DNA from 3 places in the Streptomyces sp. NPDC056231 genome. Region 2 is predicted to be linked to each of the others. Evidence: riboswitches for the same ligand, from Rfam matches in the RefSeq annotation. Region 2 holds a riboswitch; each other region holds the start of a gene.
The links. Region 2 has a riboswitch for cobalamin ahead of ACNPQM_RS30670 (HoxN/HupN/NixA family nickel/cobalt transporter). Riboswitches for the same ligand answer to the same signal wherever they lie in the genome.
Positions count from the first base shown of each region.

Region 1: another riboswitch for cobalamin. It lies ahead of ACNPQM_RS31685 (cobalamin biosynthesis protein); the one in region 2 lies ahead of ACNPQM_RS30670 (HoxN/HupN/NixA family nickel/cobalt transporter).
Region 3: another riboswitch for cobalamin. It lies ahead of cobN (cobaltochelatase subunit CobN); the one in region 2 lies ahead of ACNPQM_RS30670 (HoxN/HupN/NixA family nickel/cobalt transporter).

Region 1 is NZ_JBLVKW010000057.1:29,233-37,160, forward strand. It holds partial or broken gene ACNPQM_RS31650 (neutral zinc metallopeptidase) at 1-58, shown strand, start outside; gene ACNPQM_RS31655 (VOC family protein) at 143-556, shown strand; gene ACNPQM_RS31660 (hypothetical protein) at 591-1,901, opposite strand; gene ACNPQM_RS31665 (alpha/beta hydrolase) at 2,087-3,214, opposite strand; gene ACNPQM_RS31670 (class II aldolase/adducin family protein) at 3,289-3,993, opposite strand; gene ACNPQM_RS31675 (inorganic phosphate transporter) at 4,276-5,562, shown strand; gene ACNPQM_RS31680 (hypothetical protein) at 5,575-5,808, shown strand; cobalamin riboswitch at 5,961-6,092, shown strand; gene ACNPQM_RS31685 (cobalamin biosynthesis protein) at 6,240-7,220, shown strand; gene ACNPQM_RS31690 (cobyric acid synthase) at 7,217-7,928, shown strand, end outside.
Region 2 is NZ_JBLVKW010000053.1:20,559-28,486, reverse strand. It holds gene ACNPQM_RS30695 (aldehyde dehydrogenase) at 1-700, shown strand, start outside; gene ACNPQM_RS30690 (gamma-glutamyl-gamma-aminobutyrate hydrolase family protein) at 685-1,416, shown strand; gene ACNPQM_RS30685 (MarR family winged helix-turn-helix transcriptional regulator) at 1,483-2,055, opposite strand; gene ACNPQM_RS30680 (hypothetical protein) at 2,325-2,786, shown strand; partial or broken gene ACNPQM_RS30675 (ArsR/SmtB family transcription factor) at 3,193-3,528, opposite strand; cobalamin riboswitch at 3,594-3,783, shown strand; gene ACNPQM_RS30670 (HoxN/HupN/NixA family nickel/cobalt transporter) at 3,810-4,919, shown strand; gene ACNPQM_RS30665 (hypothetical protein) at 5,030-5,254, shown strand; gene ACNPQM_RS30660 (DeoR/GlpR family DNA-binding transcription regulator) at 5,340-6,101, opposite strand; gene ACNPQM_RS30655 (APC family permease) at 6,536-7,928, shown strand, end outside.
Region 3 is NZ_JBLVKW010000003.1:37,181-45,108, reverse strand. It holds gene ACNPQM_RS03860 (hypothetical protein) at 1-129, opposite strand, end outside; gene ACNPQM_RS03855 (adenosine deaminase family protein) at 303-1,934, opposite strand; gene cobN (cobaltochelatase subunit CobN) at 2,297-5,896, opposite strand; cobalamin riboswitch at 5,968-6,104, opposite strand; gene cobG (precorrin-3B synthase) at 6,334-7,626, shown strand; gene ACNPQM_RS03840 (precorrin-8X methylmutase) at 7,683-7,928, shown strand, end outside.

The DNA of each region.
Region 1 (7,928 bases), on a different contig from region 2:
GTGGTTCACCACCGGTTTCCGCAGCGGCGGCATGGCCGACTCCACCACCCTCCGGTGAAACGGCCGCGCGGCCGGTCCGCTGCCGATGACCGACGGAACACTGAGACGCAGATCACCATGGAGAGCGAAAGAGGTGAGCGCCATGGCGGGCGCACCGGCCGGGGTTCCGACGATCTATCCGACGATTCTGTACGACGACGCGAAGGCCGCGATCAGGACGCTGACGGAGGGGCTGGGGTTCACCGAGGAAGCGGTGTACGAGGGCGAGAGCGGCACGGTGCTGCACGCGGAGCTGTCCTGCGGCAACGGCAGGGTGATGCTGGGCTCCAAGGGGCGCGGGGGGATCTTCGCCGAGGCGATGACGGATGCCGGACCGAGCGGGGTGTACGTCGTGGTGGACGAGGTCGATGCGCACCATGCGCGGGCCGTGGAGTACGGCGTGGAGATCCTGATGCCGCCCACGGATCAGGACTACGGGTCGCGCGACTACATGGCGCGTGATGCGGAGGGCAATGTGTGGAGCTTCGGGACGTACGCCCCGGGGTCCGCGGACTGACCGCGTCCGCGTCCCCGGGCGCTCTCCCTGATTCCTACGCGCCGCCGGTGTGCACCTGGAAGGCGGCCCGGCGGACGGCCTTGGCCAGTGCGGGGTCCGGATGGGCGGCGGCCAGCGCCACCAGCACCTGGACGGTACGCGGGTGGCCGACGGCCCGGACCTCGTCCAGCAGCGCCGGGACCGTGCCCTGGACGGCGGAGTCGAGGTGACGGACCAGCAGTGCCGTCTCGCCGTGGTCGGCGACGGCCGCCGCGGTGTCGATCCAGAGCCAGGTGGCTTCCTCACGGCTGAGGACCTCCTGGGCGTCCTCCGGGTCGGCTCCGTCGTACTCGGCCAGCCAGAGCAGGGCGTACGGGCGCAGCGACGGGTCGGTGACGACGGAGCGCACCACCGGCTCGGCGGGGGCCCCGACGACCCGGAGTGCCTCGAAGGCGAGTCCGCGCAGCAGCGCGTCCTCGCCTCGGGCGACGGCGAGCAGTTCGGCGACGGCGCTGCCGATGGGACGGGCGGCCAGCCAGGCGCGGTATTCGGCGCGGGCCGGTCCGGGGGTGAGCCGGGCACAGCCGAGCAGCATGTCGGCGGCGGACTGCTCGATGTTCCCGGCCGGGCTCTGGGCGGCGACGCAGATCTGTTCCAGCTTGACCCAGACCGCCCAGTTGCCGAGCGGGGTGAGGGTGGCATGACCGGCGCCGAGCGTGAGTGCGCCGACGGCGGCCAGTCCCTCCAGTGCCCAGTCGAGGAGCAGCGCGACCAGGGCGGCGGGGTGCGCGGTGAGAGCGGGTTCGGCCGGTTCGGCTGGCCCCTTTGACCCATAGGGCACCTCGCAGCGCTCCTCGTGGAGTTCGGCGACGCGCTGGCCGAGGAGATCGAGGAGGGCGGGCACGGTGACCGGACCCGCCGAGAGCTGCAGGAGGGAGAGCACCTGGGGTACGGCCTCGACGGCTTCGGCGACCGCGGTGGACTCGATGCCATCGGGCGCCGGGTGGACGAGCGACCAGGCGTCGAAGAGCGCCACCCAGCCACGGAGCACGGCGGAGTCGTCGCGGTCCCAGGCGCGCAGCCGCCAGCCGGGGCGTGCGGTCTCGCCGTGGAGTTCGACGAGGCCGGCCAGGCGGGCCCGGTCCCAGCCGGAGCGGACCTGCGCCGGGGACAATTCCAGTGCGGTCGCAGCCCGTTCGAGAGCGTGGGCGGCGAGCGGGGCCGTGCCGGGGCTCGCGCCGTCGGCGGCCCAGCGGGCGATCCGTACGGCGTCGGCGAGCGCGGCCCTGGCCTCGCGGGCGAGTTCCGCACGGGGCGGGGTGCCCTCGGGCGGGCGGGGTACCGGCCTGGTGCGCCGGGTGGTCACGGCCTTGCGGGCGGTGGCAAGGGGTCGCGGGCGGACAAGTCGCAGCCTGGAGTCGCGCGGGGTACGGGACGTCACGGGGAGCAGTCTTGCCCCTGACGGCCCGAAAGCCCAAACGGAACCCGGATTCGCGGCGGAAGGGGGCTGCGGGCCCGGACGGCACCAACCCGCCCGTCCCTCGCATCAGCTCACATCAGGGGCGTGAGGAAACGCCGCAGCGCCTCTTCATAGCGGACCGGATCGGCATTCCACATCGCCGCATGCGGAGCCTGCGGTACGGGATGCAGGGCGACCAGGTCGGGACGGCGCTCGGCGAGCTCCCGGCTCGGCTGCCACGGGGCCAAGGTGTCGGCGGGGCCGTGGAAGATCAGCGTCGGGGCGTGCAGGGCCTGCGGGAGGGAGGCGTCGAGGAGCCGGGAGCCGCGCAGACCGGTCTGGCCCTGGGCGGCGCGCAGGGCGAGCGGCAGCAGCGGGGACGGGACGCCGCGGGCGATGGCCAGAGCGCGCAGGGTGGCGGCCCAGTCGAGCACCGGGGAGTCCAGGACGAGGCCGCAGATCCGCCCGCGGAGCGCGGAGTTGACGGCCGCGTGCAGAGCCATGGAGGCGCCGGTGGACCAGCCGTGCAGGACGACCTTCTCGGCGCCGTACCGCACGGCGAAGCGGACGGCCGCGTCCAAGTCGCGCCATTCGGACTCGCCGAGGTGGGCCAGTCCGTCCGGGGAGCGCGGGGCTCCGGGGTCGCCGCGGTATGCCAGGCCGAGGACCGGCAGCCGCAGCCCGTGCAGGAACTCCATGATGTTCATGGGGTGTTCGCGGGTGGTGCCGAGGCCGTGCACGGTGATGACCCAGGTGTCCCGGGGGCCGGGCACGAACCAGGCGGGCAGGACGCCGAGCTCACCGGGGATCTCGACGTCCTCGTGGTCGAGGCCGAGGGCCGTGCCGGGGTCGCCGCTGTACAGCGCGGGGGTGATCCGGACCTGGGCGCCGGGTTCCAGGCTGCCGTCATTGACACGTTCCAGTCTGCGTACGACGGCGTCGGGGGCGTGCGATGCCTGCTCGATCACCGGGCCGACGACGGCCTGGACGCCGTCGCCCACCAGTCCGTACGTACCGGGCCGGAGCGCGGCGAAGGAGCGGGTCAGTGTGACCTGCCCGGCCGCCGTGGCGTGCACGGTGAGCTGCCGGTCGGCGGGGAGCGGACGTCCGGACGGCGCCCTCAGGGCGGCGCTGCTGGCGTACCGGCCGGCGACGACCGCTGCCGCGCCGACGCCGAGGAGGGTGGTGACGGCTGCTGCCGCCGCTGTTGCCGGGCGCACTGCTTCAGTCTCGGGGGGTGTGCCGCGCCCTGCCAGTGGACAGGGGCCGTCCGGTGGCTCGCCGGTGCTCCCGGTCAGCCGGGTTGCCCGTACCCCTTCAGAGCGTCCTGCACGTCACGCAGCTGAGCGAGGGAGAGCAGGGACGGGGTGTGGCCTGGTACGGAGCTTGCGGTGAGCCAGAGCCTGCACATCCATTCCAGCTGGGCGGTGCGGTCGTAGGCCTGGTCGAGGGTCGATCCATAGGTGACGGTTCCGTGGTTGCGGAGCAGACAGCCCGTGCGGTCACGCAGGGCGGCCAGCATGTGCTCGGCCAGCTCCTGGGTTCCGTAGCGCGCATAGGCCGCGGTGCGGACGGGGCCACCGAGCATGGCGGCGGCGTAGTGCACCAGCGGGACCTCGGGGACGAGGGTGGAGACGGCCGTGGCGTGCACGGCGTGGGTGTGCACGACGGCGGCGGCGTCGGTGTTGCGGTAGACCGCCAGGTGGAGCGGCAGTTCGCTGGTCGGGGCGAGGGCGCCGAGCACCTGGTTGCCGTGGAGGTCGACGGCCACGGTGTCGCCGGGGCCCAGCCGGTCGTACGGCACACCGCTCGGGGTGACCAGGACGAGGTCGCCGACCCGCGCCGACACATTGCCCGAGGTGCCGACCACCAAGCCCTCCGCAGCGGTCCTGCGGGCGGTGGCGACGACGCCGTGCCAGGCCTGCTCGATCGCGTCGCGTGCGCCGTTCGCATCGCGCCCGTTATGCCCGCTGTGCGCGTCCTTGTGATGCTCACTCATGGGGGAATCCTGCCAGCGGGGCCGGCGCGGCAGGAGACGCCGAGTGACTCACATCTCTTTTCCGGGGCTTCCGGACCTCGGATCACAGGGCGCAAAGCGAGGCGGGAGGGGCGAAATTCGGCCACGACAGGCGCCGCGCCCCACATCCACTGTCGGTGGCCCGACAAAAAGAATGGCTCAACTCCGTTTGGAGTCACCACAGAGCCCCGTCCAGTTCATCTTCCGTTCACCCAGGTTGCCTACGTTCCACGTGCCAATGACGTCGAACGATTGCCTGGGTAAATGGAACACATCACGCTGCTCCTCGCGATTGTGATCGTGACAGCTCTAGTGTTCGATTTCACGAACGGTTTCCATGACACCGCGAACGCGATGGCGACCACCATCTCGACCGGTGCCCTCAAACCCAAGACAGCGGTGGCCATGTCCGCCGCTCTCAACCTCGTCGGCGCCTTCCTGTCGGTGGAGGTCGCCAAAACGATCTCCGGCGGGATCATCAACGAGAACGGACTGCGGACAGAAGTCATCTTCGCGGCCCTCGTCGGCGCCATTCTGTGGAATCTGCTCACCTGGCTGGTCGGCCTGCCGTCCAGCTCGTCCCACGCACTCTTCGGCGGCCTGATCGGCGCCGCGGTGATGTCGGCGGGCTGGTCCTCGGTCGACGGCGGAACCGTCGTCACCAAGGTCCTGCTTCCCGCGGTCGCCGCCCCGGTCGTCGCGGGTGTCGCCGCACTGCTGGCGACCAGGCTGACGTACCGGATCGGCGGCGGGAACCGTAACGAGGCCCAGGAGAAGGCCACCGCCAAGGGCTACCGGGCCGGCCAGATCGCCTCGGCCGGTCTGGTCTCGCTCGCCCACGGCACCAACGACGCGCAGAAGACCATGGGCATCATCACCCTGGCCCTGGTCACCGGTGGCATCCTGTCCCCCGGCTCGAACCCGCCGGTCTGGGTCATCGTCTCCGCCGGTCTGGCCATCGCACTCGGCACCTACCTGGGCGGCTGGCGCATCATCCGCACCATGGGCAGCGGCCTCACCGAGCTCAAGCCGCCGCAGGGCTTCGCCGCCCAGACCAGCGCGGCCACGGTCATCCTGGCCTCCTCGCACCTCGGCTTCTCCCTCTCCACCACCCAGTCCTGCTCCGGCGCCGTGATGGGTGCGGGTCTGGGCCGCCCGGGCGGTGTGGTCCGCTGGTCCACCGCGACCCGGATGTTCGCCGCCTGGGGTCTGACCCTGCCGGCCGCGGGTCTGGTCGGCGCGGGCGCGGAGTTCCTCACCAGGCAGGGCACCTGGGGTGTCGTCGCCGTCGCCGTCCTGCTCGTCGCGGGCTCCGGAGCGATCTGGCTGCTGTCCCGGCGCAAGCCGGTCGGGCACGGCGATGTCGCGCCCACCGGTGAGGTCGCCGAGCCGGCGGGGGTCATCACCACCGCCATCGCGGCCGTCACTCCGCCGCCCGCCGGGACGGCTGCGGTCGCCACGGCAGTGGACACGACCACGGACCTCAAGACCACCATCCCGGCCCAGCCCGGAACCGTCGCCGCCGATCCGGCGCGGCCCGCCACGGTGTAAGGACAGATCACCATGAACATCGACTGGGCAGCTCTCGGCTCCGTCTTCGGCGTCTCGCTCGTCGTCACCGTCGCGCTGGTGGGCCTCTTCACCCTGGGCATCGTCGGCCTCTCCAAGCAGCCGGAACCGGCCACGCAGGGTGGCTCCACCGGAGGCTCCCTGGTGCTCGCCCGCGTGGGCGGGTACCTCTGCTTCGGGCTCTGCGCGGCTGCGGTCGCGTACGGGATCTATCTGATCGTCGCCTGAGCCCCTTCCCGCACTCCCCCATCGGGCCGGACACACCTCGCGTGTGTCCGGCCCGATGTGCGTCTGCGCACAGTGCACCGCCGCAGGTCAACGCCAGGTTGACGGGCGTTCGCGGAGCGTGGTGGACTGCCGGAGCCATTTACGGCGACAGCAGAGGAAGCCGGTGTGAATCCGGCGCGGTCCCGCCACTGTCACCGGGGAGCAGTCCCCCACACCGGAAGTCACGGCCCGCGCATGCGGGCTGGAAGGCCGGGGGAACTGCGGATCCGGGAGCCAGGAGACTCTCGCCGCCGGTCACGTCGAACCAGGGCGCGGACCCTGAGTGAGGACATATCGCCATGCCCGGCTGCCGTGCGTCCGCCGTTTCTGTGCCGCCCTCACCAGGAGCAGGCTGTACCGAGGTCCTTCGAGGCAGCGCGGCCGGCTGAGCCGTGCGAGCCGACCGCATCTTCGCGTACGGCGCCGCCGCCGGCCTGATCGGCGATCTGCTGCTCGGTGATCCCCGCCGGGGGCATCCGGTCGCCGCCTTCGGGCGGGCCGCGGCGGGCGTCGAACGGCGCCTGTGGCGCGACCACCGCGGGTGGGGCGCCCTGCACACCCTGGTCTGCGCCGGAGGCGCTGCCGGTGGAGCCGCGCTGGCCGCCCGTACCGTACGCCGTCATCCCGCCGCCTCCGTCGCCCTGACCGCGGCCGCCACCTGGTCCGTCGTCGGCGGCACCTCGCTGGGTCGCGAGGCGCGCGCCATCGGCGGCGCGCTCGCCGCCGGTGACATCGAGCTGGCCCGGGAGCGCCTCCCCCATCTGTGCGGGCGCGACCCGCACTCCCTCGACGGGCCGCAGATCGCGCGCGCCGTGGTGGAGTCCGTGGCCGAGAACACCTCGGACGCGGTGGTGGGTGCCCTCGTGTGGGGCGCGCTGGGTGGCGTGCCCGGACTCGTCGCCTTCCGCGCCGTCAACACCCTCGACGCGATGGTCGGGCACAAGTCGCCCCGCCATCTGCGCTACGGCTGGGCCTCGGCCCGCCTGGACGACGTCGCGGGCTGGCCCGGCGCCCGGCTCACCGCCGCGCTCGCCGTGGTTGCCGGGGGGCAGCCACGTCGAGCGCTGCAGGCCTGGCGGGCGGACGCGGGCAGGCATCCGAGCCCCAACGCGGGCCCGGTGGAAGCCTCGTTCGCGGGGGCGCTCGGCGTACGGCTCGGCGGGACCCTCGCGTACGGCGGGCGTGTCGAGCACCGGCCGGTACTGAACGGCGCGACCGGCCGTGCGGTGGAGACCGGGGACATCGAGCGCGCGGTGCGGCTGTCGCGCCGCGTGGGAGTACTGGCCCTCGGCGTGTGCGCGGCGGGCCGGCTGATCGCGGGACGGTGGTCGCCCTCGGGGCGGCGTGCGGCTGCGGGACGGAGCGGGAAATGAGCGGCGGACTGCTGGTCGCCGGAACCACGTCGGACGCGGGCAAGAGCGTCGTCACCGCAGGCATCTGCCGGTGGCTGGTGCGCCAGGGCGTGAAGGTCGCGCCGTTCAAGGCGCAGAACATGTCGCTGAACTCGTTCGTCACCCGCGAGGGTGCGGAGATCGGACGCGCGCAGGCGATGCAGGCGCAGGCCGCCCGGGTGGAACCGACCGCGCTGATGAACCCGGTGCTGCTCAAGCCCGGCGGCGACCGGTCCAGTCAGGTCGTCCTGATGGGCAGGCCGGTGGGCGAGATGAGCGCGCGCGGTTACCACGGGGGGCGACAGGAATCTCTGTTCGGTACGGTCGTGGACTGTCTGGAGCAGCTTCGGGGCACCTATGACGCCGTGATCTGCGAGGGGGCGGGCAGCCCGGCCGAGATCAATCTGCGGCGCACCGACATCGTGAACATGGGGATCGCGCGGGCCGCGGGGTTCCCCGTCATCGTCGTCGGTGACATCGACCGCGGTGGCGTCTTCGCCTCGTTCTTCGGCACGACGGCGCTGCTCAGCGCCGAGGACCAGGCGCTGGTCGCCGGCTATCTGGTCAACAAGTTCCGCGGCGACGTGTCGCTCCTGGAGCCGGGTCTCGACATGCTGCACGGGCTGACCGGGCGGCGGACGTACGGAGTTCTGCCGTTCGCCCACGGCCTGGGCATCGACGAGGAGGACG
Region 2 (7,928 bases):
GCTGGAGTTGGGCGGCAAGTCGCCCAACATCATCCTCCCGGACGCACCCGACCTGGAGAAGGCCGCGGCCACCGCCGCCTGGGGCATCTTCTTCAACCAGGGCGAGATGTGCACGGCACCCTCGCGACTGCTCGTCCACTCCTCCATCGCCGAGCGCGTCACCGAGGCCATCGTGGATCGCGCACGGAAACTGCGAGTCGGTGACCCCCTCGACCCCGCCACCGAGATGGGCGCGCTGGCCGGCGAGGGACACCTGGAGCGCGTACTGGACCACATCGGAACCGGCCTCCACGAGGGCGCCCGGCTGCGGACCGGTGGTGACCGCACACGGGCCGAGTCCGGGGGCAGCTTCCTGCGGCCCACCGTCTTCGACCGGGTGGACCCCGGCATGCGGTTGGCCCGGGAGGAGATCTTCGGCCCGGTGCTGTCCGTCCTCACCTTCGAGGACCTCGACGAGGCCGTCGCGCTCGCCAACGCCACCGAGTACGGTCTCGCGGCCGGGCTGTGGACGTCCGACCTGTCCACCGCGCACCGGGTCTCCCGCGCCCTGAAGGCCGGGACGGTCTGGGTCAACTGCTACGAGGAGGGCGACCTGACCGTGCCCTTCGGCGGGATGAAGCAGTCCGGCAACGGCCGCGACAAGTCCGCGCACGCCCTGGAGAAGTACACCGAACTCAAGACCACCTGGATCCAGCTGTGAGACCGCTCATCGCCATTCCGGCCCGTTTCTCCGCGTCCACCTCCGCCCTGCGGTACGCCGCCGAGGTCAACGCCCGGGCGCTCGTCGACGCGGTGTGGCGGGCGGGCGGCGAACCCGCGACCATCCACCCGCACGCGCCCGGCGGAACCGCCGACCCCGCCGAGGTGACCGCCCGGCTCACCCGCTTCGACGGCGTCCTGCTCCCCGGCGGCGGCGACCTCGCCCCGCACCGCTACAGCGATGGCGAGGCCCACGACAGCGTCTACGACGTGGACGACGAACAGGACGGCTTCGACCTGGAAGTCGCCCGCCAAGCGCTGGACGCGGGCCTGCCGACGCTTGCGGTCTGCCGCGGCCTGCAGGTCGTCAACGTCGCCCTGGGCGGCACCCTGGAGCAGGACATGGGCGGCCCGCAGCGCGAGCACCGCCACGTCGTGCACCCGGTGGCGATCCAGCGCGGCTCGCTCCTGGGGCAGGCCACCGGGGCCGAGAAGGTGGAGGTCTCTTGCTACCACCACCAGCGGGTGGACCGTACCGGTGTCGGCCTCACGGTCGCCGCCCGCGCCGTCGACGGGACCGTGGAAGCCCTCGAACTCCCTGGCCTGCACGGCTGGTTCGCCGCCGTGCAGTGGCACCCCGAGGACACCGCCCACGAAGACCCGGCCCAGCAAGGGCTCTTCGACGCCCTCATCCGCGCCGCCCGCGGCCGTCGCTGACATCGCCGTGGCCCTCTTCGGCCGCGGCCGGACCACAGGGCCCCGGCTCGCTCCGGAACTCGACCTTCACGCCTTGGGGCGGCGTCCGCTGCGGCGCGGCGCGGGTTCGGCGCCGTCCAGCAGGGCGAGGCGACGCTCCTCGCCCTGCTCCTCCACCTGGAGCACGACCCGGCGCAGCCCCTCCGCGACACTGCGGCACTCCTCGTCGCTGAGCTGCCCGGTGACAAATGCCTCCTCCTCGTTGAACTGGGGAAACACGCGTTGCATGAGCTCCTCGCCCTCGTCCGTGAGGCTGAGCAGCACCAGCCTCCCGTCAGTGGGATGACCGGACCGCCGCACCAGCCCCCGCGCCTCCAGAGTGCGCGAAACCCCGGTGAGGGTCCCCTTGGAGATGCCCGCTTCCTCCGCCACGTGCCGCGTCTCGGACTCGCCCCAGATCCACACCACCCACAGCACGACGAACGCCGTCCAGGTCAGCTCGGACTCGCGCAGCACCGAGTTCTCCAGGTGCTGCCTGACCGCGGAGGCGGCGCGGTAGATATTGGCCACCACGGCCATCTGCTCGTGCCGGACCGGAATGCCCCCCAGCTTCGCACCTGCCAGCTTCTCGGCTTCGGTGATGGATCGTTGGCCGGGCACGGGCACACCCCTCCGACGCCATTGCGGCGCCTTGGATCGACGCTATCGTTCGGGACCAAATTGTACGGAGTTCCGGCCGACAGGGCATGTGCCGACGATGTACCTCGAAACCAGTAGTGGACTCCCCTGCTCTGGCCGCACTACGGGAACGCGCTGCCTCATCCGGCAGGTGGCACGGACCGCCCGGGGCGCCGGGTACCGTGGAGCCCGCCGATCCCGTGGACCTTCTTGCGGGCTGCGTGACCCCCGTAGGAACAGATGAGGAACCGATGACGACGAACCGCGGACGCAAAGACGTCATCCGCGACCGGATGGCTGCCACCGGCGAGTCGTACAACGTAGCCGCCCGCAACCTGAAGGCGATGAAGGACATGGGCGCCACCCGTGACGCCGTCCTCACGCAGCGCTGGCGCCCGGCGGACTCGCTCGACGTTCCGTGCCCCTGCGGCGGGACCTGCGAGCCCGGCGAGACCTGCGACCACTGCCATGCCCGGCACCGTCATGTGGCACGCTACCCCGGCAGCGTCACGGATGTGGAGACCTGGGCCGACCGGTACGACTGCATGGGGTGCTCGTCCTCGTACACGCTGATCGTCGTCCTGCACGGCCGCCCCTGGGGTGTCGCCGAGACGGTGGTCCAGGGCGGGGCGGCCGAGCCGATGGTCAGGGCGCGGGTGTTTCCCGGCGTCGCCCACCCGCTGCTGCGCCCCGAGAGCCCCGAGGACGACTGACCGGCTGAGGACGAGGGCGTACCCCGCCGGCCCAGCGGGGTACGCCCTCGTCCGGTGCCAACCGCTGATGCGGTACCGCTGGTCGGTCGGTGTCTGCGGGACGGGGTGAAGGCAGCCGTCGCCGGCTTCCAGCGAGCCGAGGTGACCTGAACCGACAAAATCACCGCACTACCCACGACGCGCGTCGCGGACGTGCTGGGTTTTGTGGAGGGGCGGGACATCGATCCCCTCAGCAACAGTCGGCCGTACTACGAAAGAGTCCTGCCTGAGGCTCGCCGTGATCGCTTGTGGCCGCGGATCCTCACCGTCATCCTGAGCCACTTCCTCTTCCTGCCAGTTTCGGCGCCGCTCCGGTGGCCTCCAGGAACAGTGTGCCGTCGGCGCCTGCGTCTTGGGACGTGCAGTGTTTCAGCAACGCGGAAATCGGGCCGTCGACGAGCCGGTAGCGCACGATCCGGCCGTCCTTCTCACCCTCGACGATGCCGGCGGCCCGCAGAAGACGCAGAGCCTGGGAGACGGCGGTGTCCCGCATCCCGCTGGCGACGGCGAGGTCGGACACGGCGATGGGGCCCGCCTCATGGAGGGCGAGCAGCAAGGACAGACGTCCGGGATCGGAGAGCAGAGAGAAGCGATCGGCCCAGCCGCGTACGCGCTCGGGCTCGCCCATGGCGGCGATGGCATCGCAGACCCGATGGCCGTCAATGGTGCGCCGCCCGGCGTGTTCCGCGGGAACCAGATGCATGGACACATCATCGCAGTCACGCCCTTCACCTGCATACCTGGTCAGTTATGCAGGCTTGCAGCCTTCTAGGGTGGGCGGGCCGTGGTGTTCGGGAAGACCGGTGACAGCCCCCAAGGGCTCAGTCCGGAGCGGCCCTCGCCACTGTGATCGGGAAGTTCCCGCCCCATGCATTGCCACTGGCCTCGCGGCCGGGAAGGCAGGGGCGGGCGCGTTGACCCGTCAGCCAGGAGACCGGCCACGGCAGCACGAAGCTGATCCACGAGGTGCTGGAGCGTGACCGTATGACCGTGTCCCAAGGCGTGCCCGAAACCGCCGCCGCCCCGTCCTTCCGCTGGCGCCGCGAGGACACCGTCCGAACCGCAGGACTGCTGGCCGTGATCGTCGCGCTGCACGTGGTCGCGTTCGGAATCCTGTTTCTGCTCGTGATTCCGCATCACTACGAGGTCGGCACCAAGGCGTTCGGGGTCGGCCTGGGCATCACCGCCTACACCCTCGGCATGCGGCACGCCTTCGACGCGGACCACATCGCGGCGATCGACAACACCACCCGCAAGCTGATGGCCGACGGCAAGCGGCCGGTGTCGGTGGGCTTCTGGTTCGCGCTCGGGCACTCCAGTGTGGTGGTCGTCATGGCCGCACTGGTCGCCGGGGGCGCGAAGCTCGCCGGCACCCTGATGGACGACGGCTCCCGAACCCACCAAGTCCTCGGCACTGTGGGCACCACGGTGTCCGGCAGCTTTCTATATCTCATCGCCGCCCTCAACCTCGTGGCGCTGTTCGGCATCATCCGCGTCTTCAAGGCGATGCGGGCCGGACGGTACGACGAGGCGGAGCTGGAGGCCCACCTCGACTCGCGCGGCTTCATGAACCGCCTTCTGGGGCGGTTCACCAAGTCCATCCGCCGGCCCGGCCAAATGTTCCCGCTCGGCTTCCTGTTCGGGGTCGGCTTCGACACCACGACCGAGGTCCTGCTCCTCGCTCTGGCCGGCAACGGCGCCGCCGCCGGCCTCCCCTGGTACGCGGTCCTGTGCCTGCCCCTCCTCTTCGCGGCGGGCATGAGCCTGTTCGACACCCTGGACGGCACGTTCATGAACTTCGCCTACCAGTGGGCGTTCTCGAACCCCGTTCGCAAGGTGTTCTACAACCTCACGATCACCGGCCTGTCCATCGCGGTGGCCTTCTTCGTCGGCACGATCGAGCTGGTCGGCGTTCTGCACGACAAGCTCGCCCTGAGCGATGACGTCACCGGCTGGATCGCGGGCCTGAACCTGGACAACGTCGGCTATGTCATCGTCGGCCTGTTCGTGGTCGTCTGGGCCGTGGCCATCGCCTACTGGCGGCTGGCCAAGGTCGAGGAGCGCTGGAGCGCCCGCACCGCAGACGCCGCCTGACGGCGGCAGAAAGAGACCACCGCCGACATCTTCGAGGCCATCGAGCACGCCTCAGGGCGACGGTGAAGCCTGAAGCTGCAGGACAACCAGTTGCGGCGCATGGTGGTGCCATGGATGAGCACCCTCCTGTGGTCGTGCTTCCGCCCTCGCCGGACGGTGGGCGGCAGGTGACGATCCACGGCGAGCGCGTAGGCACCGCCTACAGCCTTTTCGACGTGCTCGATTTCCTCCACCGCGCCGGCTTGCCCATCAAGGATCGCGCGATCGACGACCCCGAGCTGATCGAGTGGCGCGGCGGCGGACCATACGACTGGAACAACACCGCGCTGCCCTGACCCCGCTGCCGATCGCCGGGCGTCCCACCCGCCCAGTGCCTTGGTCAGAGGACGCGCAGATGGGTGGGGCCTCTTTGGGACCTTTTCAAGCCACGATGACGGTGCTGCCGGCTCGGTCGAGGGCGGTGTGCAGTTCGGCCGGGCATGGCTTGTCGGTGATGAGGGAGTCGAAGCCGTTCAGCTCGCACACGCGGTGGGCGGCTGTGCGGCCGAACTTGCTCGAGTCGGCGAGTACGTAACGGTGGGAGGCGTTGGCGAGCATGGCTCGCTTGGTGGCGACTTCGTCGAGGTGGAAGTCGGTGAGCCCGTAGGGGGCGATGCCGCCGGATCCCAGGAAGACGGCGTCCGCGCGCAGGTTGCTGAAGAATTCCACCGCTTGGGCGTTGGAGCAGGCGAGGTCGCCGGCTCGGATCCGGCCGCCGCTGACCAGGACCTCGACTCGGGGGCGTGTGCTGACTTCCGCGGCCACGAGGAGGGAGGGGGTGGCGATGACCCCGGCGTGGTCGGCGGGCAGCGCGCGGGCGACCTCCAAGGCGGTGGTGCCGACGTCGATGACAACGGTCTGGTTAAGCTGGATGAGTGCTGCTGCCGCGCGGCCGATGGTCTCCTTCTCCGAGGCGAGGGCGCCGCTGCGTTCGCTGAAGGGTGCCTCTTCCCCGACCGGCGCCTGAGGGCTGGTGGCGCCGCCGTGAACCCGGGAGAGCCGGCCACGCCGCTCGAGCAGGGCAAGGTCCCTGCGGACCGTTTCGTGGGAGACGCCCAGCAGCGTCGTCAGATCGTCAGTGGTGACGAACGTGAGCCGGGCGATTTCGGCGGCGATTCTGCGATGGCGCTCGGCGGCGAGCACGACCTGTCTCCTTTGGAAGGGTGACCGTTTTTGTGGATCTGTGACTGCATTCTACGGTCCAGGCAGCCTCGATCAGGTCGTCGCGCCTCCTCCTGCCGGGCTTCCCCTTCCTCCCTCTCGCTGCCTGTGGCACCTGGGCGAGCGCCCCAGGCCTGTCCGGTGCGTTACGCAAAGACCAACCCTTGACGCCGAGCAGGCAAAGGTCCACACTTCCAGTAACTCGCGGTCAATAATCCACAAGAACGGTCAAGAGCCGGGTTGTCGACTGCCACGGGTACGGCCGCGCGCACCATCGCGGCCCCGCCGTCCCAACAGCAGACAGGCCCCCAGCAGACCCGCGCGCGGGGCGTGCCTGCATGCCGACCCGTTCGGTTCCTCCACGTCCACTGGCTCTCGCATCCACGGCGGGCCACTTCGAAGCAGGAAACAGAGGCATGGCATACGAAGACGCAGGTCCCCAGGGATCGAGAACAGACGGCGCGGGCGCCGGTGAGCCCAAGCAGCACATGGCGCGGGAACTCGGCTGGTATGCCTCGTTCTCCGTGGCATTCGGCTTCGTCTCCATCGCCACCGGCATCTTCACCACCTACGGCGCGGTGCTCGCGACGTCGGGCCCGCGCGGCATCTGGGCCTGGCCGATCTCCGTGATCGGCCAGCTGTCCATCGCCCTCGTCTTCGGCGCTCTCGCAGCGCGGATCCCGATCAGCGGCTACTCGTACCAGTGGGTGTCACGCATCGTGGGCCCGGTATGGGGCTGGATCATGGGATGGATCTCGTTCGCCTTCCTGGGCGTGGTCCTGATCGCCGTGGACTACACGATCGCCTCCACCATTCTTCCGGAGCTGTTCCAGTACGTCGGCACCACGCAGAACGCCTGGGTGATCACGGCCGTTGTCGTGCTGCTGCAGTCTGTTCTGGTCGCCGCCTCGACGCGCACCACCCACCGGGTCAACAAGGTGGCCGTGACGGTGCAGCTCGTCGGCATGATCGCCCTGACCGTGCTGCTGTTCGTCGTGGGCGCCTTCACGGGCAAGCTGGATTTCGCTCACCTTTTCGCGACCGGGCCCGTCCCGGAGAGCGGCTACTACGCCCTTGGCGGGGCCACCGAGGCCGGACCGTTCGCTCTGGCGTTCCTGCTGGGCGCGTTCACCATCGTCGGATTCGAGTCGGCGGCCAACCTGGCCGAGGAGACCAAGGATCCGGCTCGTGTCATCCCCAAGGCGATGATCCAGGCGGTGCTCTCCCTGGGCGTGCTGGGTTTCCTGTTCCTGGTCGCGATCACTGCCGCAGCCGGCCGGATCGACGGTGTCGCGGAGTCGGCAACGCCGGTGGCCACTGTGATCACCGCCGTGCTGGGCTCAGTCGTCGGGAAGATCCTGCTCGTGCTGGTCGTCGTTTCGATCTTCTCCTGCGGGCTGGTGATCACCCTGAGCGGCACCCGCCTGGTGTATGCGATGTCGCGGGACGAGCGCTTCCCCGGCTGGCGGCTGCTGAAGCGTATCGACCGGCGCACGGCGACACCGCTGAACGCTTCGGTGTTCATGCTGCTGATCGCACAGATCATCCTCGCGGTCTTCTCCCGCTCCACGGACGCGCTGTTCCAGCTGTTCTCCGCCGGCACCCTGCTGCCCGCCCTCATCTACGCCGGAACGGTCGCGATGTACGCCGCCAAGCGCCGCTCCCTGCCCGCGTCCCAGGGGTTCTCACTGGGCCGCTGGGAGATCCCGGTCCTCGTCGTCGCCGGCGTCTGGCTGGCGTACGAACTGCTGATCTTCCGGGACGCCTCCTTCCGAGCCCCATGGATCTACGTACTGGTCCTCTTCGCGA
Region 3 (7,928 bases), on a different contig from region 2:
GCACAGTACGCACGCATAGCGTCCGTCGATGCCGTGCACTTCGGTGCGGCATTGCCTGCAATCCGTGCGCGTGATCTCGTTGCGCGTCGCGGTGACGGCCGTGGACTTCGCTTCGGGGCGCCGGGTCATGGTGGGAACGTACCCCGGGCGCCGCTTCCCCACCGGGTGAAGTGATGCTCGGTGCCGTCGGCGCCCGAGGCTGTACCACCGACAGCGCAGCGGTCACCCCGGACTGCCGGCCGCAGTTCCCGTACAGCCACCCCGCGCTGGGGCCTTGCTGGATACGGGGTGCGTCGTGTCCGTCAGCCTGCCGTAGTGGTGGCGACCCGCCGTTCGAAGGCCGCGAACGCGGCTTCCTGGCGCCACTGGACCCGCGCCTTGGCGCTGGCGTCCAGAAGGCGTCGGCACTGCTGCCCGGGGTTGTGCGTACCGGGGATGTCGTGGCGGCAGGGGCCGGCGAGACGGTAGCCGTCCCGGGTCGGGTTGCCCTGCCAGAGGCTGGTGCCCGGCAGGAAGGCGTACTCCAGGGAGGCCCGCGCTAGGTTCTTCAGATCGCGGTAGCCGAGGTGGTACGTCGTGGCGGCGTACTGGTACTCGTGGCTGATGTCGATCCGGGAGACGCCGGGGTCGTCGGTGGCCAGCACGACGGGCACACCGTAGGAGCGGTAGGTGGTGAAGGGGTGGTCGGCGCCCTTGACCCCGAGGATCTGCGCGTTGCTGCTGAACGGGACCTCGACCGCGATCTGCCCGGCGGCCATGGTGCGGGCGAGCTGCTGCCAGTTGTCCTCGTGGACCAGGTCGACACCGTGGCCGATGCGCTCGGCGTGGGCGATGTTCACGGCCTCATTGATGTGGAAGGTCAGGTCCTCGGGCTTGACCAGGCCGGGCACCAACTCGCCCGCGTGCAGGGTGATGTGCGCCTTGGGGTACACGCGGTGCAGGTAGTCGAGCATCCGCATCTGGAGGCTGTAGTTCTGTAGGGAGCTGTCCCAGTCCTCCGGCTGCACCAGATTCACGGCGACGAACCGCTTGTCCCGTTCGGCGAGGCGCAGTCCCAGGGCCATCTGCGTGAAGACCCGCACGGGCGAACTGCCACGCGACACCTGGGAGATCCACCGCACCGGCAGCCGGCAGCCGGCCTCCGCGCGGGGAGTTCCGCACTGTGCTGCCGTGCGGAACTCCGCGTCGGACTCGTCAGTCTCCCGGCTCGCCTCGGCGACCAGCTTGTCCAGCCTGCCGTCGGCCAGCAGTTTGCCGTGCAGCTTTGCCAGGTCGGGGTCCCAGCCGACCTCGTCGGCCAGTTTCTTGGCGTCGTCCGACGCCGGGGTCACCATGGTTTCCAGATAGAACTGGTTCTGCCTCGCGACGGTGTCGGCCACTTCGGCGAGCAGCTTGCCCCGGTGGCGCCAGGTCACCTCGCCGAACTTCCCGAACGTGTCGAAGAAGTGGTCGTGCCCGGACTGCCCCGGCGGGAAGTCCTGCATCGACCACGCCTCCAGTACCGCGCGGCGGAAAGCGGCATCGGTCAGGGCGTCGGACGCCGGTCGCCGGCCCGGACCGCACGGCGGCACCACCGCGGTCAGCGTCGTCTCTTCGATGCACAGACCGTCTTCCGCGGCGAGCGAGATCAGGTACTCGGTCGAGACGGCGCCGGACAGGTGGTTGTGCAGGTCCCCTCCCTTCGGCAGTGCCGTGAAGAAGGCCTTCAGCGCGGCCGGATCGTGCCGGATCGCGGCGAGCCGCGCGGAGGCCAGGCTCTCCCCGCGGGTGGGCGAGGGCAGCGGTGCGGCAGCGGGGGACCGAGTGGCGGCCACCGGCTGCGCGGCGGCGGGCAGCGAGCCCGACAGCAGGGACAGGACGGCGAGGGCGCCGAGACCGATCGGGGCCAGCAGGCCACGCGGGCGGCGCACGGAGCGGCGGTTCACGGAGATCACCTGCGCATGATCCCGAGTTCCCCCGACGCTGAACGCGCGACGGGCGGTCACCCGTCAGGGACCACCCGGCCGAGTGATCACGCCAGACGTCCTGCCGATTCTTCCCGGCGGTCCACGGGCGTCCGGCGCACGCACCTGTTCGCCGGCCGCCTGCTTTTCGGCCGGCACGGGTCCGGTACGGCCTGTTCCCTCACGGGCGGCCGTCCGACCGCCCTCCGGAGGGACGGCCGGCCGGGCGGCTCACGCGTGACCGGCGGCGGTGCGGCCGGACCGGACGCGGGGAATCCGGCGAGAGGACGGCGCGGGCGGGTGTGGCGCCCCGTGCGGAACGGAGCGCCACACCCACGTACGCCTGTCGGCCCTCAGTCCTCGCCCTCCAGGTCCCCCTCCGTCTCCAGGAACGCCTGGCGCAGCGCCTCCAGTACCGCTGGGTCCGGCTTGGCCCACATGCCGCGGGACTCGGCCTCCAGGAGCCGTTCGGCGATGCCGTGCAGGGCCCAGGGGTTGGCCTGCTGCAGGAATTCGCGGTTGGTCGGGTCCAGGACGTACGTCTCGGTGAGCTTGTCGTACATCCAGTCGGCGACCACGCCCGTCGTCGCGTCGTAGCCGAAGAGGTAGTCGACCGTCGCGGCGAGTTCGAAAGCGCCCTTGTAGCCGTGGCGGCGCATCGCCTCGATCCACTTGGGGTTGACCACGCGGGCGCGGAAGACGCGGGACGTCTCCTCGACGAGGGTGCGGGTGCGGACCGTCTCCGGGCGGGTGGAGTCGCCGATGTACGCCTCCGGGGCGGTGCCGCGCAGGGCGCGGACCGTGGCCACCATGCCGCCGTGGTACTGAAAGTAGTCGTCCGAGTCCGCGATGTCGTGCTCGCGGGTGTCCGTGTTCTTGGCGGCCACGGCGATGCGCTTGTACGCCGTCTCCATCTCGTCGCGGGCCGGGCGCCCGTCGAGTTCGCGGCCGTAGGCGTAACCGCCCCAGACGGTGTAGACCTCGGCGAGGTCGGCGTCGGTGCGCCAGTCGCGGCTGTCGATGAGCTGGAGGAGACCCGCTCCGTAGGTGCCGGGGCGGGATCCGAAGATGCGGGTGGTGGCCCGGCGTTCGTCGCCGTGTTCGGCGAGGTCGGCCTGGGCGTGCGCCCGGATGTGGTTCTGCTCGGCCGGTTCGTCGAGGGAAGCGGCGAGACGTACCGCGTCGTCGAGCAGGCCGATGGTGTGCGGGAACGCGTCCCGGAAGAAGCCGGAGATGCGCAGCGTCACATCGATGCGCGGACGGCCCAGCTCGGCGAGGTCGATCGGTTCCAGGCCGGTGACGCGGCGTGAGGCGTCGTCCCAGACCGGGCGGATGCCGAGCAGCGCCAGTGCCTCGGCGACGTCGTCGCCGGAGGTGCGCATCGCGCTGGTGCCCCAGAGGGAGAGGCCGACCGAGGTGGGCCACTCGCCGTTGTCGGTGCGGTAGCGCTCCAGGAGCGAGTCGGCCAGGGCCTGGCCGGTCTCCCAGGCGAGGCGGGACGGGACCGCCTTCGGGTCGACGGAGTAGAAGTTGCGGCCGGTCGGCAGGACGTTGACCAGGCCGCGCAGCGGGGATCCGGAGGGGCCCGCCGGGACGAAGCCGCCGTTCAGGGCGTGGACCGTGTGGTCGAGTTCGGCGGTGGTGGCGGACAGCCGGGGGACCACCTCGCGGGCGGCGAAGTCGAGGATGTCCGCGACCGGTCGGGGATGCGATGCCGTGACGGTCGCGACCGCCGCCGGGTCCCAGTCCGCGTCCTCCATCGCCTGGACCAGGGCGCGTGCCTGCTCCTCGGCCTCGTCGGCGGTGGTGCGGGTGGCAGCGGACTCGTCCAGCCCGAGTGCCTCGCGCAGGCCGGGCAGCGACGCCGTACCGCCCCAGATCTGGCGGGCGCGCAGGATCGCCAGGACCAGGTTGACCCGGTCCGCACCGGCCGGGGCACCGCCCAGGACGTGCAGGCCGTCGCGGATCTGGGCGTCCTTGATCTCACAGAGCCAGCCGTCCAGATGCATGATGAACTCGTCGAAACCCTCGTCGTCCGGGCGGTCGTCGAGCCCGAGGTCGTGGTCGAGCTTGGCGGCCTGGATCAGGGTCCAGATCTGGGCGCGGATCGCGGGCAGTTTCGCCGGGTCCATCGCGGCGATCTGGGCGTGCTCGTCCAGGAGTTGCTCCAGGCGCGCGATGTCGCCGTAGCTGTCCGCACGGGCCATCGGCGGCACGAGGTGGTCGATCAGCGTGGCGTGGACGCGGCGCTTGGCCTGCGTGCCCTCGCCCGGGTCGTTCACCAGGAACGGGTAGACGAGCGGGAGATCGCCCAGTGCCGCGTCCGGGCCGCAGTCCGCGGACAGGCCCGCGTTCTTGCCGGGCAGCCACTCCAGGTTGCCGTGCTTGCCGAGGTGGATCATCGCGTCGGCCGCGAAACCACCGTCGTCCCGCGCCGCCGCGATCCAGCGGTACGCGGCCAAGTAGTGGTGCGAGGGCGGCAGATCGGGGTCGTGGTAGATCGCGATCGGGTTCTCGCCGAAGCCGCGCGGCGGCTGGATGAGAATGAGGAGGTTCCCGCGGCGCAGGGCGGCGAGCACGATGTCACCCTCCGGATTGCGGGAGCGGTCCACGAACATCTCGCCGGGCGGCGGACCCCAGTGCTGCTCGACGGCGTCGCGGAGTCCGTCCGGGAGCGTGGCGTACCAGCGCCGGTAGTCGGCGGCCGGGATACGGACCGGGTTGCGGGCCAGCTGCTCCTCGGTCAGCCACTCCTGGTCGTGGCCGCCGGCCTCGATCAGGGCGTAGATCAGCTCGTCGCCGTCGCCGGAGACCAGGCCGGGGAGTTCGTCCTCGGGCCCGAAGTCGTAGCCCTCGGCGCGCAGTCGCCGCAGCAGGGCGACGGCGCTGGCGGGGGTGTCGAGCCCGACGGCGTTGCCGATACGGGAGTGCTTGGTCGGGTAGGCGGAGAGGACGAGTGCCAGGCGCTTGTCCCCGGCCGGGATGTGGCGAAGCCGTGCATGGCGTACGGCGATTCCGGCGACGCGTGCGGCGCGTTCGGTGTCGGCGACGTACGCGGGCAGTCCGTCCTCGTCGATCTCCTTGAAGGAGAACGGGACGGTGATCAGCCGGCCGTCGAACTCGGGGACCGCGATCTGGCTGGCCGCGTCGAGCGGGGAGACACCCTCGTCGTTGTCCTCCCAGTCGCTGCGCGAGCTGGTCAGGCAGAGCGCCTGCAGGATCGGTACGTCGAGTCCGGTGAGCGCACCCGCGTCCCAGGACTCGTCGTCGCCGCCCGCCGATGCCTCGGCGGGCCGGGTGCCGCCCGCGGCGAGGACGGTGGTGACGATGGCGTCGGCGGCGCGCAGTTCGTCGATGAGTGCGGGTTCCGGGGTACGCAGCGAGGCGACGTACAGGGGGAGGGCGCGAGCGCCCGCGTCCTCGATCGACCGGCAGAGCGTGTCGACGAACGCGGTGTTCCCGCTCATGTGGTGGGCGCGGTAGTAGAGCACCGCGACGGTCGGGCCGTCACAGGTGCGCGCGGTGCGCTCCAGGGGTCCCCAGGACGGTGCGGGCGCCGGGGGCTCGAAGCCGTGGCCGGTCAGCAGCACGGTGTCGGACAGGAACCGGGCCAGCTGGTCCAGGTTGGCCGGGCCGCCGTGCGCCAGGTAGGCGTGGGCCTCGGCGGCGATCCCGATCGGGACGGTGGAGGCGGCCATCAGCTGGGCGTCGGGGGCCTGTTCGCCGGTGAGGACGACGACCGGCCTGCCGGTGGCGAGGACCTGGTCGAGCCCTTCCTGCCAGGCGCGGACACCGCCGAGGAGGCGTACGACGACGAGGTCGGTGCCGTCGAGGAGAGCGGGGAGGTCGTCGAGCGGCAGGCGCGAGGGGTTGGCGTAGCGGTAGGTCACCGGACCGTCCGCGGCGCGGGCGCTGAGCAGGTCGGTGTCGGACGTCGACAGGAGCAGGATCATGCGGCGTCGGGCCTTCCTCGGGGTGTCCACGCCCCGGGCGGTGTCGGAATGAGGTCTCCCCTGCTCGAGCGGCGCCGAGAGCTTGGGGAAGGGAGTTCCTGACTCGCCCGGCCGTCCAGACCGGACTCACAGTGGCGGGACCGCGCCGGACTCGCACCGGGCTTCCTCCCCTATCGCCGTCTCAGAGCCTGTCGGGTGACCTCTGATCGGGCGGCCACGCCCTGGCACGCACGCTTCCCGCGTTGCCGAAATGTCCTGGTAGCTCCGCTACGAGGACATCCCGCCGCCTTGGAACCGCACGCACCAGGCCGCGTCCGCTATCCGATCGAAGGTCACCCGACAGGCTCTCAGGCGATGTCGGGCCGGATGGCCCGCTGCTAGGCATAGTAAGGGCCGTACATCGGATGGGATTCATACAGCTCAGAATGATGGTCGGTATGCTCGCCGCCATGTCCACTTCCGACACCCCGCCATCGGCCCCGGGGGAGCCCGTCTCCCGTGACCGCGGCGATGCCTGCCCGGGTTCGCTGCGGCTCCACCGGGCGGACGACGGCGCGCTGGCGCGGGTCCGGGTCCCCGGTGGCGTGCTGACTGCCCGACAGGCGGACGCGCTCCACGCTGCCGCGCGGGAGTTGGGCGACGGTGAGCTGCATCTCACTTCTCGGGGCAATGTCCAGTTGCGCGGCCTCGGCCCGGAGTGCGGCGGACGGCTCGCCGAACTCCTGGGCGGGGCAGGGCTGCTGCCGTCCCGGAGCCATGAGCGGATACGCAACGTCGTGGCCTCCCCGCTCTCCGGGCTCGACGGCCGGGGCCACCGGGACGTCCGGCCGTGGCTGACCACGCTGGACGCGCTGTTGTGCGGAAGTGACAAAGCGGCCGGGCTGTCCGGCCGCTTTCTCTTCGCGCTGGACGACGGCCGTGGTGACGTCGATGCCCTGGGTGCGGATGTGACGTTGCTGGGGCAGAGCGACGGGAGCGCGCTCCTGCGGATCGGGGCCGCGGAGGCAGTGCTGAGGGTCCCCGGGGGCGATGCGCCGCGCGCGGCGCTCGTCGCCGCCGAGGCGTTTCTGGCGGCGGCGCGGGAGACGGGCGCCTGGCGGGTGAGCGAACTGCCTTTCGCGGCAGAAGAGTTGCTGGAGCCGGTGCGGGTGGCGCTGGGGGTGGCCGGTGCCGCGGAGCGCGTACCGCAGGCGACGGCGGCGCAGGAGCCCGCGTACGGCGTCGTCGGCACCGCGGCCTGTGTGGGAGTGCCGCTCGGGCGGCTCACCGCTGCGCAGTGGACGAGCCTGTCCCGCGTGGGCCGCGAGCTGCGGCTGACCCCGTGGCGGAGCGTCGTCGTGACGGGCGTGACGCCCGGCGAAGCGGCGGCTCGGCTGCGCGAGTGGGATGCGGCCGGACTGATCACCGGACCCGGCTCCGCGTGGACGGGGGTCGGTGCGTGCATCGGCCGGCCCGGCTGTGCGAAGTCGCTGGCAGATGTGCGGGGCGACGCGGAGGCCTTCGTACGGGCCGCCGGAGAGCCCCTGGCCGGGCAGCTCCCCGTTCACTGGTCCGGCTGCGAACGCCGCTGCGGTCACCCCAAGGGCGCCTGGGCAGACGTCGTCGCCGTTCCGGGCGGGCACCAGGTGGCCCAGGTCCGCGGCGGCGAACGGGGCGCCCCCGTGACGGTCCACGGCAGCCCGTCCGACCTGGCCGCCGCGGTGAACGCCGCCCGCCGCGCCCGTATCTGAACCACCGACCCGAGGGCGCTGCAGCCCGACCACCGACCGGAGAGAGCGAAACCACCGTGTTCCAGTACGAGAAGGACGGACCGGCGATCTACCGCCAGTCCTTCGCCACCATCCGCGCCGAGGCGGATCTCGCGGGGCTGCCCGCCGACATCAGCCAGGTCGCGGTCCGCATGATCCACGCCTGCGGCATGGTCGACCTCGTACGCGACATCGACTTCACCCCGGGGGTCGTGGCCGGTGCCCGCGCGGCGCTGCGCTCCGGTGCGCCGATCCTGTGCGACGTGGCCATGGTCGCCAGCGGG